One region of the Streptomyces sp. NPDC053431 genome, then DNA from elsewhere that is predicted to be linked to it. Evidence: riboswitches for the same ligand, from Rfam matches in the RefSeq annotation. Region 1 holds a riboswitch; each other region holds the start of a gene.
The links. A riboswitch is a leader RNA that binds a small molecule or an ion and turns the genes downstream of it on or off. The one in region 1 is predicted to bind cobalamin.

Region 1 (5,413 bases):
CGGGACGAAGCGGCGCCCGGCGGCCGCCGCGACCTCGCGGAGGAAGGCGCGGCGGAAGGCGTCGCTCTCCAGGGAGCCGTGCCAGTGGGTGCCCCAGACCGCGCCGACCCGGCAGCCGTCGAGGAAGGGGTCTCCGCCGAGGACCTCGGCCACGCCGTGGTGGATCTCGTAGCCCTCGACCCGCTCGCCGAGCGCTTCGCCGACCGGTCGGGCCAGGGTCTTCTCGGGCGCGAACCGGACCCGTACGGGCAGCAGGCCGAGGCCGTCGACGGTGCCCGCCTTCGACTCGACCTCGTCCTCGATGCGCTCGCCGAGGGCCTGGAAGCCGCCGCAGATGCCGAGCACCGGGCGCCCCTCCGCGGCCCGCCGGACCAGCGCGTCGGCGAGGCCGCGCTCGCGCAGCCAGGCCAGCGCCCTCACCGTGCCGCGCGTCCCCGGCACCACGACCAGGTCGGCGTCGACGAGTTCCTCGGGCCGGTCCACGAAGCGCACGACGACGCCCGGTTCGGCGGCGAGCGCGTCGACGTCGGTGAAGTTGGACATCAGCGGGACGGCGCAGACGGCGACCCGCAGCACGTCCTCGCCCAGCGGCGGCGCCACGACCGACTCGCGTACGGCCCCGCGCAGCGACACCCGCAGGCCGTCCTCCTCGTCGATGCCGAGTCCGTGCGCGTACGGCAGGACGCCGAAGGTCGGGCGCCCGGTGAGGCCGTGCAGCATGTCGAGTCCGGGTTCGAGCAGGGTCACGTCACCCCGGAACTTGTTCACGAGATAGCCCGCGACGAGCTCCTGGTCCTCGGGCGCGAGCAGCGCCGTCGTCCCGAAGAACTGGGCGAACACCCCGCCCCGGTCGATGTCGCCGACCACGACCACGGGCAGTCGCGCGGCCCGCGCGACGCCCATGTTCACGATGTCCGTGCGCCGCAGGTTGATCTCGGCCGGACTGCCCGCCCCTTCGCAGATCACGGCGTCGTACGTGCCCCGCAGCTCCTCCAGGCATGCCAGGACCGGCTCGAACAGCTCCTGCTGCCGGCCCCCGTGGTAGCCGCGGGCGCTGAGCTCGCCGACCGGCCTGCCCATGAGGACCACCTGGCTGGAGCGGTCGCTGCCGGGCTTGAGCAGCACCGGGTTCATCAGCGCGCTCGGCTCGACCCGCGCCGCCTGCGCCTGCATGGCCTGGGCGCGCCCGATCTCCGCGCCGTCCCGCGTGACGAAGGAGTTGAGGGACATGTTCTGCCCCTTGAACGGCGCGACCTTCAGGCCCTGCCGGACCAGCCACCGGCAGATGCCGGCCGTGACGACGCTCTTGCCCGCGTCGGACGTGGTCCCGGCGACGAGCAGCCCCCCACCCCTCATGCGTTCCTCCGCTTCCTCAGCGCGTGCGCGATGGTCCGGCCGCCCACACAGGCGGCCAGGGTCAGCCAGGTCACCCGGCGGGACAGCCGGACCGCCCGGTCGATGTCGGCCACGTCGACGGCCCGCCCCGCCCCGTTGAGCACCGGCCGGTGCTCGATCCGCCCGCCGTACGACAGGGTGCCGCCGAGCCGTACGCCGAGGGCCCCGGCGAACGAGGCCTCCACCGGCCCCGCGTTGGGGCTCGGATGCCTCCCGGCGTCCTCGCGCCAGGCCTTCAGGGCCCCGCGCGGGTTCCCCCCGGCGACGGTGGTGAGGACGGCGGTGAGCCGGGCGCCCGGCCAGCCGGCGAGGTCGTCGAGGCGGGCCGAGGCCCAGCCGAAGCGCCGGTAGCGGGGGGAGCGGTGGCCGACCATGGCGTCCAGGGTGTTCACCGCCCGGAAGCCGAGCAGGCCCGGCACGCCCGCGACCGCCCCCCAGAAGAGGGCGCCCACGACGGCGTCGGAGGTGTTCTCGGCGACGGACTCGACGACCGCGCGGGCCATCGCGGGACCGTCGAGCGCCTGCGGGTCGCGGCCGACCAGGTGCGGCATCCGTGCCCGGGCCGCCTCCAGGTCGCCGGCCCCGAGCGCCCCGCCGATCGCGCGGGCCTCGCGCCCCAGGGTCGTTCCGCCGACGACGGCCCACACGGAGGCGGCGGTCAGGGCGACGGAGGCGGCGCGGCTGCCGCGCGCGGTGCGGGCGGCGAGGGCGCCGAGCGCCACGGTTCCGCCGGCGCAGACCGCGGTGTGGAGGGCGCCGCGGCCGCGGTCGTCGCGCCACAGGACGCGTTCGACCGCGCCGGCCGCCCGGCCGAACGCGGCGACGGGATGGCCGCGGCGCGGATCGCCCACGAGCAGGTCGACGGCGAGGCCGGCGGCCGCTCCGTACGCGAAGACGGCGGGGGCACGGGAGGGTCTGGGGCCGCGGCCGGGCATGGCACTGTGTCCTCACTCAGGGTCCGCGCCCTGGCTCGACGTGACCGGCGGCGAGAGTTCCTGACTCCCGGCCCGTCGGGGCCGGTCACAGTGGCGGGACCGTGCCGGATTCGCACCGGACTTCCTCTGCTTGCCGCCGTAATGGCTCCGGAAGTCCACCACGGCCCGCGAACACCCGTCAACTCACCCTTGACCTGCGTCGTGTCACTGTGCGAAGCACCACAAACACGGCGGCCGGGCGGTCCCGCACCCGTGGGTGAGGGGCCGCCCGGCCGGTGGGCCCGTCGAGCGTCAGACGACGATCAGGTAGATGCCGTACGCGACGGCCGCCGCGCAGAGCGTGAAGCAGAGGTAGGCGCCGGTACGGGCCAGGGTGGCGGAGCCGCCGGCGGCCGCGGCCTGCTCCTGCTTGCCGAGTCCGACGACACCGAGGGTGAAGAGGCCCACGAGGGCGACGGTCGCCACGAGGCTGACTCCGAAGACGGAGCCGAGAGCTGCCCAGTCGATCTTCATGCTTGGTTCCAGTTCCTTAGACCGCGGCGGCGGGGGCCGGGGGAGCGGCCGGGTCCGTCGGGCCCGGGGCGGGGATGGTGGTCTTCAGGTCCGCGTCCGCGACGGCGGCGACGGAGCCGGCCGGCGGCGGGGTGACGGCCGCGATGGCGGTGGTGACGACACCCGCGGGCTCGGTGTCGGTCTCGACGTCGTTGACGTTGGTGTGGTCGACGACCTGGCGGCGCGAGACGAGCCAGATGCCGAGGCAGGAGGCGACCAGGAAGGCGGCGACGACGTAGACGCCCCAGGCGCCCTGGCGGGCGACGTACTCGGCGCCCGCGCCGACCAGACCGGCGGCCGGCAGGGTCAGGCCCCAGGCGACGAACATGCGGGTGGCGGTCGACCAGCGGACGACACCGCCCTTGCGGCCGAGACCCGCGCCCATGACGCCACCCGAGACGACGTGGGTGGTGGAGAGCGAGAAGCCGAGGTGGGAGGAGGCCAGGATGGTCGTGGCCGCGCTGGTCTGGGCGGCGAAGCCCTGCTGCGGCTGGAGGTCCGTGAGCCCCTTGCCCATCGTGCGGATGATGCGCCAGCCGCCGAGGTAGGTGCCGAGCGCGATCGCCAGGCCGGCCGAGACGATGACCCAGACGGGCGGGTTGGCGCCCGGGGAGAGGACGCCGCCGGCGACCAGGGCGAGCGTGATGATGCCCATGGTCTTCTGGGCGTCGTTGGTGCCGTGGGCGAGGGAGACGAGACCGGCGGAGGCGATCTGACCGGCCCGGTAGCCCTTCTCCGTCGCCCCGGCGTCCGCGTTCCGGCCGAGGCGGTACGTCAGGCGGGAGCCGAGCATCGAGGCGACGCCGGCCACCACGGGGGCGGCGACCGCCGGGAGGAGGACCTTCGTCACGACGACGTCGCCGTTCACGCCGCTGACGCCGATCGAGGCGACGGTCGCGCCGATGAGGCCGCCCATCAGGGCGTGGGAGGAGCTGGACGGCAGTCCGACCAGCCAGGTCACCAGGTTCCAGAGGATCGCGCCGACGAGCGCGGCGAGGATGACTTCGGGCTGGATGCCCTCCTCGTTCACCAGTCCCTTGGAGATCGTCTTGGCGACCTCCACCGACAGGAACGCGCCGACGAGGTTCAGCACGGCGGACATGGCCACCGCCGTCTTGGGCTTGAGGGCACCGGTCGAGATGGTCGTGGCCATCGCGTTGGCGGTGTCGTGGAAACCGTTCGTGAAATCGAACACGAGAGCTGTCACGACCACAATGGCGAGCAGCAGCGTGATGTGTTCCATTTACCCAGGCAATCGTTTGACGTCAGTGGCTCGTCGAACGTAAGCAACCTGGGTGAACGGAAGGTGAACTGGGCCGGGCGGCATGGTGTCCCGATCCGGGGTCCCGAGATTCCGCTTAAGGGCCGGACGGGCTCGCTGTCCACGATGCGGTCACGGTGCGACCCGGGGTAAACCGTGCCGTTCCGGGCCGGACGCAACGCGCGTAGCTTCCAGCGCTCCCGACACGTTCCGCCCCATGGACCACTTCAGCCCCACGGGCGACCCCGGAACGAGATCCACGTCACTCGAAGGAGTCGCCCGCCCGGTGGCAGGTCGGCCCCGGGCTGCGGACACTGGGAGCGTGCGCCCGGCTACAGCGACGGCAGCGGCCGTCACCACAGTCATCGGTCTCGGCGCGGCCGCGGTGGCGGCCGGCCGGTACGCCAGCGACGTCGCCCTCGGGGTGCCCTCCGGGCGCCCCTTCCCCGGCGATCCGAAGCTCACCGTGCACGCCACGGGCCCGGGCCGGATCACCCTCACCCGCAGCCTGGCCTCGCTGCGCCCCGGCACCTACGGGATCGAGGGGGAGGACCTGCACGCGGTGGTCGGCCCGGTCCTCGACCGGGTCCCGCACACCGCCGACACCGTCGTCCGCCGCCTCGAACGCGTCGAGCGCGGCGTCCTCGGCCCCCGCGTCCGGGTCCGCTTCACCCCGCAGCTGCACATCGGCACCCCCGAGACCGCCCTGGGCCTGCGCCACGAGGACGTCGAGATCCCCGGCGAGCTCGGCGCCCTGCCCGCCTGGCTCGTCCCCGGCGCCCGCCCCACCTGGGTGATCGCCCTGCACGGTCTCGGCACCACCCGGGAGCAGCCCCTCAACCTGCTGCCCTTCCTCCAGCGCCGGCAGATCCCCGTCCTCATCCCGGCCTACCGCGGCGACGCCGGCGCGCCCGCGGTCCCGGACGGGCTCGGGCACCTCGGCGACTCCGAGTGGCGCGACGTCGACGCCGCCATCCGCTTCGCCGTCCGGCGCGGCGCCGCCCAGGTCGTCCTGCACGGCTGGGGATCCGGCGCCGCCATGGCTCTGCACGCCGCGGCGAGCTCCGGGGTGCGCGACCGGATCCGGGGCCTCGTCCTCGACTCCCCGGTCCTCGACTGGGAGGCCACCCTGCGCAATCTCGCCGCCGCCCGCCGCGTCCCGGGCCCGCTGCTTCCGCTCGCCGTCCGCGCCGCCCAGGGCAGGACCGGACTCCACGGCGACCGCCTCCAGGAGGCCGCCGCCCCCGGCGCGCTGGGCGTCCCGACCCTG
Region 2 (5,413 bases), 1.1 Mb from region 1:
CACGAGCGAGAGGATCTCCAGCTGGTAGCGGATGTCCAGGTGGTTGGTGGGCTCGTCGAGGACGAGCAGCTCGGGCTCCTGGACGAGCGCGCGGGCGACCAGGGCGCGCTGCCGCTCCCCGCCGGAGAGGCCGGGGTACGGGCGCTCGGCGAGGTCCGCGATGCCGACCCGGGCCAGGGCCGCGTCCGCCCGGGCCAGGTCGGCCGCGCTGTCGCCCTGCCAGAAGCGCTTGTGCGGGGAGCGGCCGAGGGCCACGAGCTCGCGGACGGTCAGCTCGAACTCGGCGGCGCTCTCCTGCGGGACGGTCGCGACCCGGCGGGCCCGCGCCCGGGGCCCCATCGCGAGCAGGTCGGCGCCGTCGAGGAGGGCGCGGCCCGCGGTGGGCGCGAGGGTGCCGTAGACGCAGCGCAGCAGGGTGGTCTTGCCGCTGCCGTTGGGGCCGACGAGGCCGACGGTCTCGCCGGGACGCACCACGAGGTCGGCGGCGTGCAGCCGGTTCCGGTACGCCATCCCCTGGACGCGCAGTCCGGTCATGCCGTCACTCCTTCCGGGCGGCGGCGCATCAGCCAGAGGAAGAACGGGCCGCCGGTGAGCGCGGTGAGGACGCCGACGGGGATGTCCTGGGGCGCGGCGACGGTCCGGGCGGCGAGGTCGGCGAGGACCAGGGCGAGCGCGCCGCCGAGGGCGGCGACCGGGAGGAGCCGGCGGTGCGGTGCGCCGACGGCCGTGCGGGCGGCGTGCGGGACCATCAGGCCGACGAAGCCGACGGCGCCGCTGGCCGCGACCATGACGGCGGTGACCAGGGAGGCGAGGACGAAGACGACGGCGCGGAAGCGGGTGGTGTCCAGGCCGAGGACGGTGGCGCCCTCCTCGCCGACGAGCAGCAGGTCGAGCGGCCGGGCGAGGGTGAGCAGCAGGCCGATGCCGAGGGCGAGGACGGCGGCGGGCAGCAGGAGGCCGTCCCAGCGGGCGCTGCCGAGGCCGCCGAGGGACCAGAACAGCGCCTCCTGGAACTGCTCGGGCCGGCCCGCGACGACCATGAGCAGGGTGGTGAGCGCGGACAGGATGTAGGAGACGGCGACGCCGGCGAGCACGAGCCGGGCGCCGGTGAGGGTGCCGCCGCGCCGGGCGAGGGCGTAGACGAGGACGAGCGAGAGCAGGGCGCCGGCGAAGGCCCCGGCGGGCAGGGCGACGCCGGTGGAGACGCCGCCGGCCACGCCGAGGACCAGCACGCACACGGCGCCGGCGGAGGCCCCGGAGGAGATCCCGAGGAGGAAGGGGTCGGCGAGCCGGTTGCGGACGAGGGCCTGGAGGACGGCTCCGACGACGGCGAGCCCGGCGCCGACGATCGCGCCGAGCAGCACCCGGGGCAGTCGTACGTCGAGCACGATCGTCCGGTACGGGGAGGGCCCGGCCCGCCCGGTCAGGGCGTCGAGCACCTGGCCGGGCGGGACGCGGACGGAGCCGAGCGCGAGCGAGGCCACGACGGCCGCGGCGAGCGCCACGAGCAGCCCGGCGACCACGGCCGGGCAGCGCTTCGCCGGGGTCATCGCGCGGGGTGCAGCTGGGCGGCGAGCTTGCCGACGGCGGCGGGGGCCCGGACGCCGAGGACCGTGTCGGAGAGCGGCATGACGGCGAAGCGGCGGTTCTTGATCGCGGGGACCTCGCGCAGGGCGGGGTCGTCGAGGAGGCGCCGCTTCTTCTGTTCGACGGTGGTGGCGCCGTAGTCGTAGATCACGATGACCTCGGGCCCGCGGGCGACGACCTGTTCCCAGGTGGCGTCGCCGAAGGCCTTGTCGAGGTCGGCGAAGACGTTGCGGCCGCCGGCCCGGGTGATGATCTCGTTGCCGATGCCCTTGCCGCCGGCGGTGAACGCGGTCTTGTCGCCGCTGTCGTAGACGAAGACGGAGACGGGGGCGACGCCCCTGAGGGTCTTCTCGGCGGCGGCGACGGTGTTCTTCGCCGTGGCGACCCAGGCCGCGGCCCGGTCGGCGGCGCCGAAGGTGCGGCCGACCTCGTCGACCTCGCGGTAGAGGTCGGCCAGGGAGCCGCGGCCGCCGGGGCAGTACTCGGTGTTGAGCCGGGTGGCGATGCCGGAGCGCTCCAGGTCCGCCCGGCCGCGGCCGGCCGTGGGGTCGAAGGCGGAGGCGTATCCGCCGTAGACGAAGTCGGGGTTCGCGGCGAGCAGCGCCTCCTTGGAGGGGTACTCCTTCGCGAGCACGGGGACGGCGTCGTAGGCCCCGCGGTAGGCGGGGAGGATCGCGTCGTCCAGGTAGGCGGTGCCGACCAGGGACTTCTCCAGGCCGAGGGCGAGCATGACCTCGGTGACGTGCTGGTTCATGGTCACCGCGCGCCGCGGCGGGGCCTGGTAGGTGGTCGTCACGCCGCAGTTGGTGACGGTGTAGGGGAAGCCGGGCGCGGGCGCGGCCGCGGGTGGGGCGGCGGGGGCCGCGCAGGCGGCGAGCAGGGCGGTCAGTGCGACGGCGGGCAGCAGCGACGTACGGCGCCAGGGCATGACGGAACGATCCTCCTGACGGGGATCTCCGCGTCCCCGATCGGCGGTGGGAAGGCGGCAGGTCAGTTCCTGGCTTCCACCCCGGGAGGGATGGTCACAGTGGCGGGACCGTGCCGGATTCGCACCGGCTTCCTGGTTCCTGCCGCCCGTTGGTCGCGCTCAGTCTCGCATGATCATCCGCACGGTCACTCGTACGCCTCGACGACCTTGACCTCTTCCTCCGTCACGACGCCGTCGACGATCGTGTACGAGCGGAACTGGAAGGGGCCCGCGCCGTCGGTGTCGGCGGTGGAGACCAGGACGTAGTGGGCGTTCGGCTCGTTGGCGTAGGAGATGTCCGTACGGGACGGGTAGGCCTCGGTCGCCGTGTGCGAGTGGTAGACGATCACGGGCTCCTCGTCCCGGTCGTCCATGTCCCGGTAGAGCTTCAGCAGGTCGCCGGAGTCGAACTCGTAGAAGGTGGGCGAGCGCGCGGCGTTCAGCATGGGGATGAAGCGCTCGGGGCGGCCCGTGCCGACCGGTCCCGCGACCACGCCGCAGGCCTCGTCGGGGTGGTCCGCGCGGGAGTGTTCCACGATCTGGTCGTACAGGGCTCGGGTGATGGTCAGCATGCCGACAGGATAAGCAGACGGGCCGCCCCGTACCGAGGAGTGGTACGAGACGGCCCGAATGCCGAGACGGTGCTGGTCAGGAGCGCTTGGCGAAGGCGGCGCCCTCGGGGTTGCGGGCCTTGAGCACCAGGTAGGAGACGGCGAGGATCAGGCCCCAGACGGGCGCGCCGTACAGCGCGACCCGGTTGTCCTTGTCCATGCCCATGGTCACGACGACCATCCCGATGAAGGCCAGCGAGAAGACGCTGAACCAGATGCCGCCCGGCGCCTTGAACGAGGACTGCGGCAGCTCGCCGCGGTCGGCCCTGAGCCGGTAGCGGATCTGGCAGATCAGGATGACGATCCAGGCCCACATGCCGGAGATGGTGGCGAAGGAGACGACGTAGTTGAACGCCTCGCCGGGCCACTGGTAGTTGATCCAGACGCCGACCGTCATGAGCGCGGCCGAGACGGTGGTGCCGACCAGCGGGGTGCCGGACTTCGTGAGCTTGGTGAAGACCTTCGGGCCCTGACCGTTGAGCGCGAGGTCGCGCAGCATGCGGCCGGTGGAGTACATGCCCGAGTTGCAGGAGGACAGGGCCGCCGTCAGGACGACGAAGTTGACGATGGCGGCGCCGATGCCGAGGCCCATCTTCTCGAAGGCCGCGACGAACGGGCTGACGCCCGGCTTGAACGCGGTCCACGGGACGACCGACAGGATCATGATCAGCGCGCCGACGTAGAAGACGGCGATGCGCCACGGCACGGTGTTGATCGCCTTCGGCAGGACCGTCTTCGGGTCCTTCGACTCGCCCGCCGTCACGCCGACCAGCTCGACCGCGAGGAAGGCGAACATGACCATCTGCAGGGTCATCAGGGTCGAGAAGATGCCGTCCTTGCCGGCGAAGAAGCCGCCGAGGCTCCACAGGTGGGTGACCGAGGCGGTGTCGCCGGCGTCGGAGAAGCCCAGGGTGAGGATGCCGGCGCAGATCAGGATCATGCCGACGATGGCGGTGACCTTGACCATGGAGAACCAGAACTCCAGCTCACCGAAGAGCTTCACGGAGATCAGGTTGGCGCCGTAGAGGATCACGGTGAAGACGAGGGCGGACAGCCACTGCGGGATGTCCCACCAGTACGTCATGTAGGTGGCCGCGGCGGTGACTTCGGTGATGCCCGTGACGACCCAGAAGAGCCAGTACGTCCAACCGGTCACGAAGCCCGCGAACGGGCCGATGAACTCCCGTGCGTACTCCGAGAAGGAGCCCGAGACGGGGCGGTACATGAGGAGCTCGCCGAGCGCCCGCATGATGAAGAAGATGACGAGGCCCGCGACGGCGTACGCGAGGATCAGGCTGGGTCCCGCGATCGAGATGCCCTTGCCCGCGCCCAGGAAGAGGCCGGTGCCGATGGCTCCGCCGATCGCGATCATCTGGATCTGACGTGCGCCGAGTGCCCGGTGGTAGCCCTCGCCCGCCGTCGTGTCCGCGGCCTCGTCGCCGTCGTGCTGCGTGTCGACCTGCGCAGAGGTCATGGTGGTGCGCCTTTCTCCATGCTGATCCGCGCACCGGCCGGCTCGGCCGTCTGTGCTGCGGATCAGGTCCTGATCCCCCCGGATGTGGAATGGAGTGCCACCGGCGGTCAGCCGGTCGAAGCGCCCCCGGGGACAGGGGTGGCGTCCCCGGGTGGTCGTGAAGATTTATCACGCGCTTAACCGTGATCGAGGACCCCGCGCGTGACCCACACCACACGAAAAGGGGGGTGAAACGGACTCAACAGAGCAAAGCGGGGCGCTTTGATAACGCATTCGTTATCCGGATTTGAGCGTCCGCTGAGCGAACACCCGCCGTCGCAGGTGTCCCGTCACATCGAACCCAGGGCCACACCCAACCCAGGGCCACACCGAACCCAGGGCCACACCGAACCCAGGGCCCGGCCGGCCGCGGCGGCAGCAGCAGCGGCGGCAGCGAGCCGATGGGCCCCCGCGGCCGGCGGCTACGGCATCAGCGTCTCGACGAGCGACTCCTGGAGCCCGCCGAGCCAGAGGTACGCCATCACCATCGGCTTGCGGGGGTCGGAGTCCGGCAGCCGGTACAGCCGCTCGCTCTCGTCGTCCTCCGTGACCTCCAGCCGGGTGCCGATGGTCAGCCGCAGGTCGTTGAGCGCGCCGAGCCACGCCCGCGACTCGTCCTGGGTCAGCTTGAGGACGCCGCCGCCCTCACCGGCCGCCGCCGAGGCGAGCGCGTCGAGGCTGCGGACCACCGTGAGCGCGTCGTCGCGCTTGCGGGCCCGCAGGTCGTTCTCGGTG
Region 3 (5,413 bases), on a different contig from region 1:
CTCGCGGGTCTGCGCGTCCCACACGCCGAGCCGCTTGAGCTCGTCCACCAGGTACGAGTTGACCTGGAGGAACTCGCCGGACAGCGTCTCGCGCTTGAACAGGTTGGAGACCTGCGGCTCGATGCACTCGTAGACACCCGCGATCGAGGCGATCGTCGCGGTCGGCGCGATGGCCAGCAGCAGGCTGTTGCGCATGCCGACGGCGGCGATCCGCTCGCGCAGCGCGGCCCAGCGCTCGGGCCAGTTCAGCTCGACGTCGTAGTGGTCCGGGTGCAGCACGCCACGGGCGGTACGGGTCTGCTCCCAGGCCGGCAGCGGGCCGCTGCGCTCGGCGAGGTCGGCGGAGGCCTCGTACGCGGCGAGCATGATCCGCTCGGCGATCCGGGTGGAGAGCGCCCGGGCCTCGGCCGAGTCGAAGGGCAGCTTCAGCTTGAAGAAGACGTCCTGGAGGCCCATCGCACCCAGACCCACCGGGCGCCAGCGGGCGTTGGAGCGGCCCGCCTGCTCGGTCGGGTAGAAGTTGATGTCGACGACCCGGTCGAGGAAGGTGACGGCGGTGCGGACGGTCTCGTCGAGCCGCTCCCAGTCCAGGTCCGCACCGGCGACGAACGCGCCCAGGTTGACCGAGCCGAGGTTGCAGACCGCCGTCTCGCCGTCGTCGGTGACCTCGATGATCTCGGTGCAGAGGTTCGAGGAGTGGACGACCGTGCCGGGCTCGGCGGTCTGGTTGGCGGTGCGGTTGGAGGCGTCCTTGAAGGTCATCCAGCCGTTGCCGGTCTGCGCGAGGGTGCGCATCATCCGGCCGTACAGGTCGCGGGCCGGCATGGTCTTCCTGGCCAGGCCCTTGGCCTCGGCGGCGCGGTAGGCGGCGTCGAACTCCTCGCCGTACAGGTCGACCAGCTCGGGCACGTCGGCCGGGGAGAACAGCGACCACTCGGCGTCCGCGTTGACCCGGCGCATGAACTCGTCCGGGATCCAGTGCGCCAGGTTGAGGTTGTGGGTGCGGCGGGCGTCCTCGCCGGTGTTGTCGCGGAGCTCCAGGAACTCCTCGATGTCCGCGTGCCAGGTCTCCAGGTAGACCGCGGCGGCGCCCTTGCGGCGGCCGCCCTGGTTCACGGCGGCGACGGAGGCGTCGAGCGTCTTCAGGAACGGGACGATGCCGTTGGAGTGCCCGTTGGTGCCGCGGATCAGCGAACCGCGGGCGCGGATCCGGGAGTAGGACAGGCCGATCCCGCCGGCGTGCTTCGACAGCCGCGCGACCTGGTGGTAGCGGTCGTAGATGGAGTCCAGCTCGTCCTGCGGGGAGTCCAGCAGGTAGCAGGACGACATCTGCGGGTGGCGGGTGCCGGAGTTGAAGAGGGTGGGGGAGGACGGCAGGTAGTCGAGCCGGCTCATCAGCCCGTACAGCGCCGCCACTTCGTCCAGCGCGCGGGCCGAGTCGTCCTCGGCGAGGCCGGAGGCGACGCGGAGCATGAAGTGCTGCGGGGTCTCGATCACCTTGCGGGTGATCGGGTGGCGCAGCAGGTAGCGCGAGTAGAGGGTGCGCAGGCCGAAGTAGCCGAAGCGGTCGTCGGCCGCGGCGTCGATCGTGGCGTCCAGCCGGGCGGCGTGCCGGGCCACGAAGTCGGCGGTCCGGTCGGCGATCAGGCCCTCGCGGTGGCCGACGGCGACGGAGGCGGAGAAGGAGACCGCGCCCTGGCCGGCCGCCTCCTCGGCGATGGTGAGCGTCAGGAGCCGGGCGGCGAGCCGGGAGTAGGCGGGGTCCTCGGCGATCAGGCCGGCGGCGGCCTCGGTGGCCAGTTCGCGCAGCTCCGCCTCGTCCGAGCCGGGGTGCCGGCCGCGCAGGGCGGCGGCGGCGACCTTGCCGGGGTCGGTGTCCGGCAGATCGGCGGTGAGATCGGTCAGGGTCCGCAGGAGTACGGTCCCGGGGCCGTCGTTCTCGATCGCTGCGGCCGGATCGGCGGGCGCGATGGTCACGTGGGGGCTCTCCCTCGCTCGGCTCGGGGCCAGGACGGGAGGCGGGAACGGGCGGCCGTACGCAGGGCGGCGCCGCGTCCACCGGCCCACTCCGCGAGGCCCGGACGTCTGTGGCACCCGGAACGGACGGACCGGGCGCACTGTCGGCAGGTCCTCGGACTCGCACGTGCGCGAAACGCGCAAAAGCACACCGTTGCGGGACAGTTCCGGATTTCCACCGGATTCCCCTGCGGCGACAGCGAGGATGAGCATACATGTGGGGGGCGCCCGTCGCGGCACCCCCCACATGTTGTGTGTCGTTTGCGTTGCTACAACTCCAGCGCGTAGCAGAGCAGGACGAATTCGGGGCGTTCGGGGATGGGGGCCCAGTCCCGTTCCGGGACTCGCCGGAAGCCCAGGCGCTCGTATATGCGGTGCGCCGTGCGCATGTCGGTCTGGGTGGACAGGACGATCCGCGCACAGCCCGGGACGGCCCGCGCCCGTTCGACGCAGGCCCGGACGAGCGCCTCGCCGACGCCGCGGCCGCGGGCGGCGCGGTCGACGGCCAGCATCCGGATCTCGGTCTCGCCGGGCTTGGCGCGCTCGCCCATCACCCCGGGGGCCGGGACGAAGGTGACGCCGCCCAGGACGGTGCCGGCGTCGTCGTCGGTGGCCACCGCCACGAGCACGTCGGCCACCTCGGCCCGCCCGGCCACGTTCCGCAGATGGCCCAGGTACCAGTCGTCCCGGCCGCGGACCAGGAACCCGTCGTCGAGGTAGGCCTGGCTGGTGATCTCGCCGAGGGTCTCGTGCTCCTCCGGGCGTACGTCTCTGATCATGAAGTCCATGCCCCGCAGTCTCCCGCGAGGCGCCTCCCGCGCGCACGCCGGTCTTCCCGGACTTCGCGCGTCCGCAACACCCGGACGCCGGGACCCCCGCAGGGGCCCCGGCGTCCGGTGGGAGGTGCGGAGGATCAGTGCCCGGTGCCGACCTTCGGCAGCTCGGTGACGACACCCGCGTCGCCCGCGTCGGCCGTGTAGTCCTCGGGGGAGGTCTCGTCGACGCCGTCCGGCGTGCCGACGGCCCGCAGGACGAGGGTCAGCACGACCGTGACGAGGACGTTGAGCACGAAGGCGGTGAGACCGATGTAGCCGATCTCGCCGATGCCCGGGATCTCGGCCGCGGAGCCGCCGAAGTGCTTCTGGGTGGGGCTCGCGACCCCGTACGCGGCGGCCGTGCCGTAGACCATGCCGACGGCCCAGCCCGCGAGCAGCGCCCAGCGGTGCATCCAGCGGGTGAACAGACCGCCGACGAGGGCCGGGAAGGTCTGCAGGATCCAGATCCCGCCGAGCAGCTGGAAGTTGATGGCGACGGTCTTGTCCATGGTGAGGACGAAGACGAGGGCGCCGACCTTCACCAGCAGCGAGACCAGCTTGGAGACCTTGGTCTCCTGCGCCGGGGTCGCGTCGGGCTTCAGGAAGTCCTTGTAGATGTTGCGGGTGAACAGGTTGGCCGCGGCGATCGACATGATCGCGGCGGGCACCAGCGCGCCGATGCCGATCGCGGCGAAGGCCACGCCCGCGAACCAGTCCGGGAACATGTTCTCGAACAGCTGCGGGATGGCGAGCTGGCCGTTCTTGACCTTCACGCCGGCCGCGATGGCCATGAAGCCGAGCAGGGCGAGCAGGCCCAGCATCAGCGAGTAGAGCGGCAGGATCGTGGTGTTGCGGCGGATCACGTCGCGGCTCTTGGAGGAGAGCGTCGCGGTGATCGAGTGCGGGTACATGAACAGCGCGAGCGCCGAGCCGAGCGCCAGCGTGGCGTAGGTCCACTGGCCGGCCTCGCCGGGCACGAGCGCGCCCTTGGGCTTGCCGGTGGCCGGGTTGACCGTCTGGTAGGCCTCGCCCGCCTTGGCGAAGATCTCGTCGAAGCCGCCCAGCTTGATCGGGATGTAGATGATCGCCACCGCGATGACGATGTAGATCAGGGTGTCCTTGACGAAGGCGATGAGGGCGGGGGCGCGCAGGCCGGAGGAGTAGGTGTACGCGGCCAGCACGCCGAAGGCGATGAGCAGCGGCAGGTCCTTCACGAACCAGTTGGTGTTCTCGCCGCCGCCGACGCCCATCACGTCCAGCACGGCCTGGATGCCGACGAGCTGGAGCGCGATGTACGGCATGGTGGCGAGGATGCCGGTGACGGCCACCGCCAGCGACAGGCCCTTGGAGCCGAAGCGGCCGCGGACGAAGTCGGAGGTGGTGACGTAGCCGTGCTTGTGGGAGACCGACCACAGGCGGGGCAGGAACGTGAAGATCAGCGGGTAGACCAGGATGGTGTACGGCACCGCGAAGAAGCCGGCCGCGCCGGCCGCGTAGATGGCCGCCGGGACGGCGACGAAGGTGTACGCCGTGTAGAGGTCGCCGCCGAGCAGGAACCAGGTGATCCAGGTGCCGAACGACCGGCCGCCCAGGCCCCATTCGTCGAGGCTGTGCTCGTTCTCGGCCTTGCGCCAGCGCGCGGCCAGGAAGCCCATGACCGTGACGGCCAGGAAGAAGAAGACGAAGACGCCGAGTGCGACGCCGTTCACGCCGTCGTTCATCGCGCGTCACCCCCCTTGCGGGTGCGCTGGTCGCGCTGCCACAGCTTGTACGCGACCATGGTGAGCACGGTGGAGACCAGCACCCAGAGCATCTGGTACCAGTAGAAGAACGGGACGCCGATCAGGATCGGATCCACCTTCGCGTACGAACTCACCCAGAGCATCGCGACGAACGGCGCGAAGAGGCAGAGCGCGATGACCACTCTCAGCGGCGTGATGACCGCTTGTTTCCCTTGTGTCGCTTCTGACATGGCGAAACCGTCCCCTCACTGATCACCTCGTGATGACGGGGAAATCTAGGGGACGGTCCCGCTGTTAGGAACCCCTGTCCGTATAACGGATCGGGGTGTCAAGAACGTGTCAGCCGTTGGGGCGTTGCAGGCGGGCGACGAACTTGTAGCGGTCGCCGCGGTAGACCGAGCGCACCCACTCGACCGGCTCGCCCTGCTCGTCGAAGGAGTGCCGGGAGAGCATCAGCATCGGCAGGCCCACGTCCGTGCCGAGCAGGCCGGCCTCGCGCGGGGTCGCCAGCGAGGTCTCGATGGTCTCCTCGGCCTCGGCCAGCCGCACGTCGTACACCTCGGCGAGCGCGGTGTAGAGCGAGGTGTACTTCACCAGGGAACGCCGCAGCGCGGGGAAGCGCTTGGCGGACAGGTGGGTGGTCTCGATGGCCATCGGCTCGCCGCTCGCCAGGCGCAGCCGCTCGATCCGCAGCACCCGGCCGCCGGGCGAGATGTCGAGCAGGCCGGCGAGGGTGTCGTCGGCGGTGACGTACCCGATGTCGAGCAGCTGCGAGGTGGGCTCCAGGCCCTGGGCCCGCATGTCCTCGGTGTACGAGGTGAGCTGGAGGGCCTGCGAGAC

Region 2: linked by a shared signal. The riboswitch ahead of ACIGXE_RS00505 (ABC transporter substrate-binding protein) and the one ahead of ACIGXE_RS05640 (cobalamin biosynthesis protein) in region 1 are both predicted to bind cobalamin.
Region 3: linked by a shared signal. The riboswitch ahead of ACIGXE_RS18495 (ribonucleoside-diphosphate reductase subunit alpha) and the one ahead of ACIGXE_RS05640 (cobalamin biosynthesis protein) in region 1 are both predicted to bind cobalamin.

The regions. Positions count from the first base shown of each region.
Region 1 covers NZ_JBITXX010000001.1:1,267,738-1,273,150, forward strand. Annotated here, with positions in the region: gene ACIGXE_RS05635 (cobyric acid synthase) at 1-1,356, opposite strand, end outside; gene ACIGXE_RS05640 (cobalamin biosynthesis protein) at 1,353-2,330, opposite strand; cobalamin riboswitch at 2,362-2,483, opposite strand; gene ACIGXE_RS05645 (hypothetical protein) at 2,622-2,843, opposite strand; gene ACIGXE_RS05650 (anion permease) at 2,860-4,125, opposite strand; gene ACIGXE_RS05655 (alpha/beta hydrolase) at 4,466-5,413, shown strand, end outside.
Region 2 covers NZ_JBITXX010000001.1:127,444-132,856, reverse strand. Annotated here, with positions in the region: gene ACIGXE_RS00515 (ABC transporter ATP-binding protein) at 1-534, opposite strand, end outside; gene ACIGXE_RS00510 (FecCD family ABC transporter permease) at 531-1,550, opposite strand; gene ACIGXE_RS00505 (ABC transporter substrate-binding protein) at 1,547-2,515, opposite strand; cobalamin riboswitch at 2,558-2,699, opposite strand; gene ACIGXE_RS00500 (Mov34/MPN/PAD-1 family protein) at 2,701-3,126, opposite strand; gene ACIGXE_RS00495 (amino acid permease) at 3,203-4,639, opposite strand; gene ACIGXE_RS00490 (DUF2017 domain-containing protein) at 5,101-5,413, opposite strand, start outside.
Region 3 covers NZ_JBITXX010000007.1:35,381-40,793, reverse strand. Annotated here, with positions in the region: gene ACIGXE_RS18495 (ribonucleoside-diphosphate reductase subunit alpha) at 1-1,977, opposite strand, end outside; cobalamin riboswitch at 2,105-2,275, opposite strand; gene ACIGXE_RS18490 (GNAT family N-acetyltransferase) at 2,286-2,804, opposite strand; gene mctP (monocarboxylate uptake permease MctP) at 2,930-4,552, opposite strand; gene ACIGXE_RS18480 (DUF3311 domain-containing protein) at 4,549-4,803, opposite strand; gene ACIGXE_RS18475 (GntR family transcriptional regulator) at 4,913-5,413, opposite strand, start outside.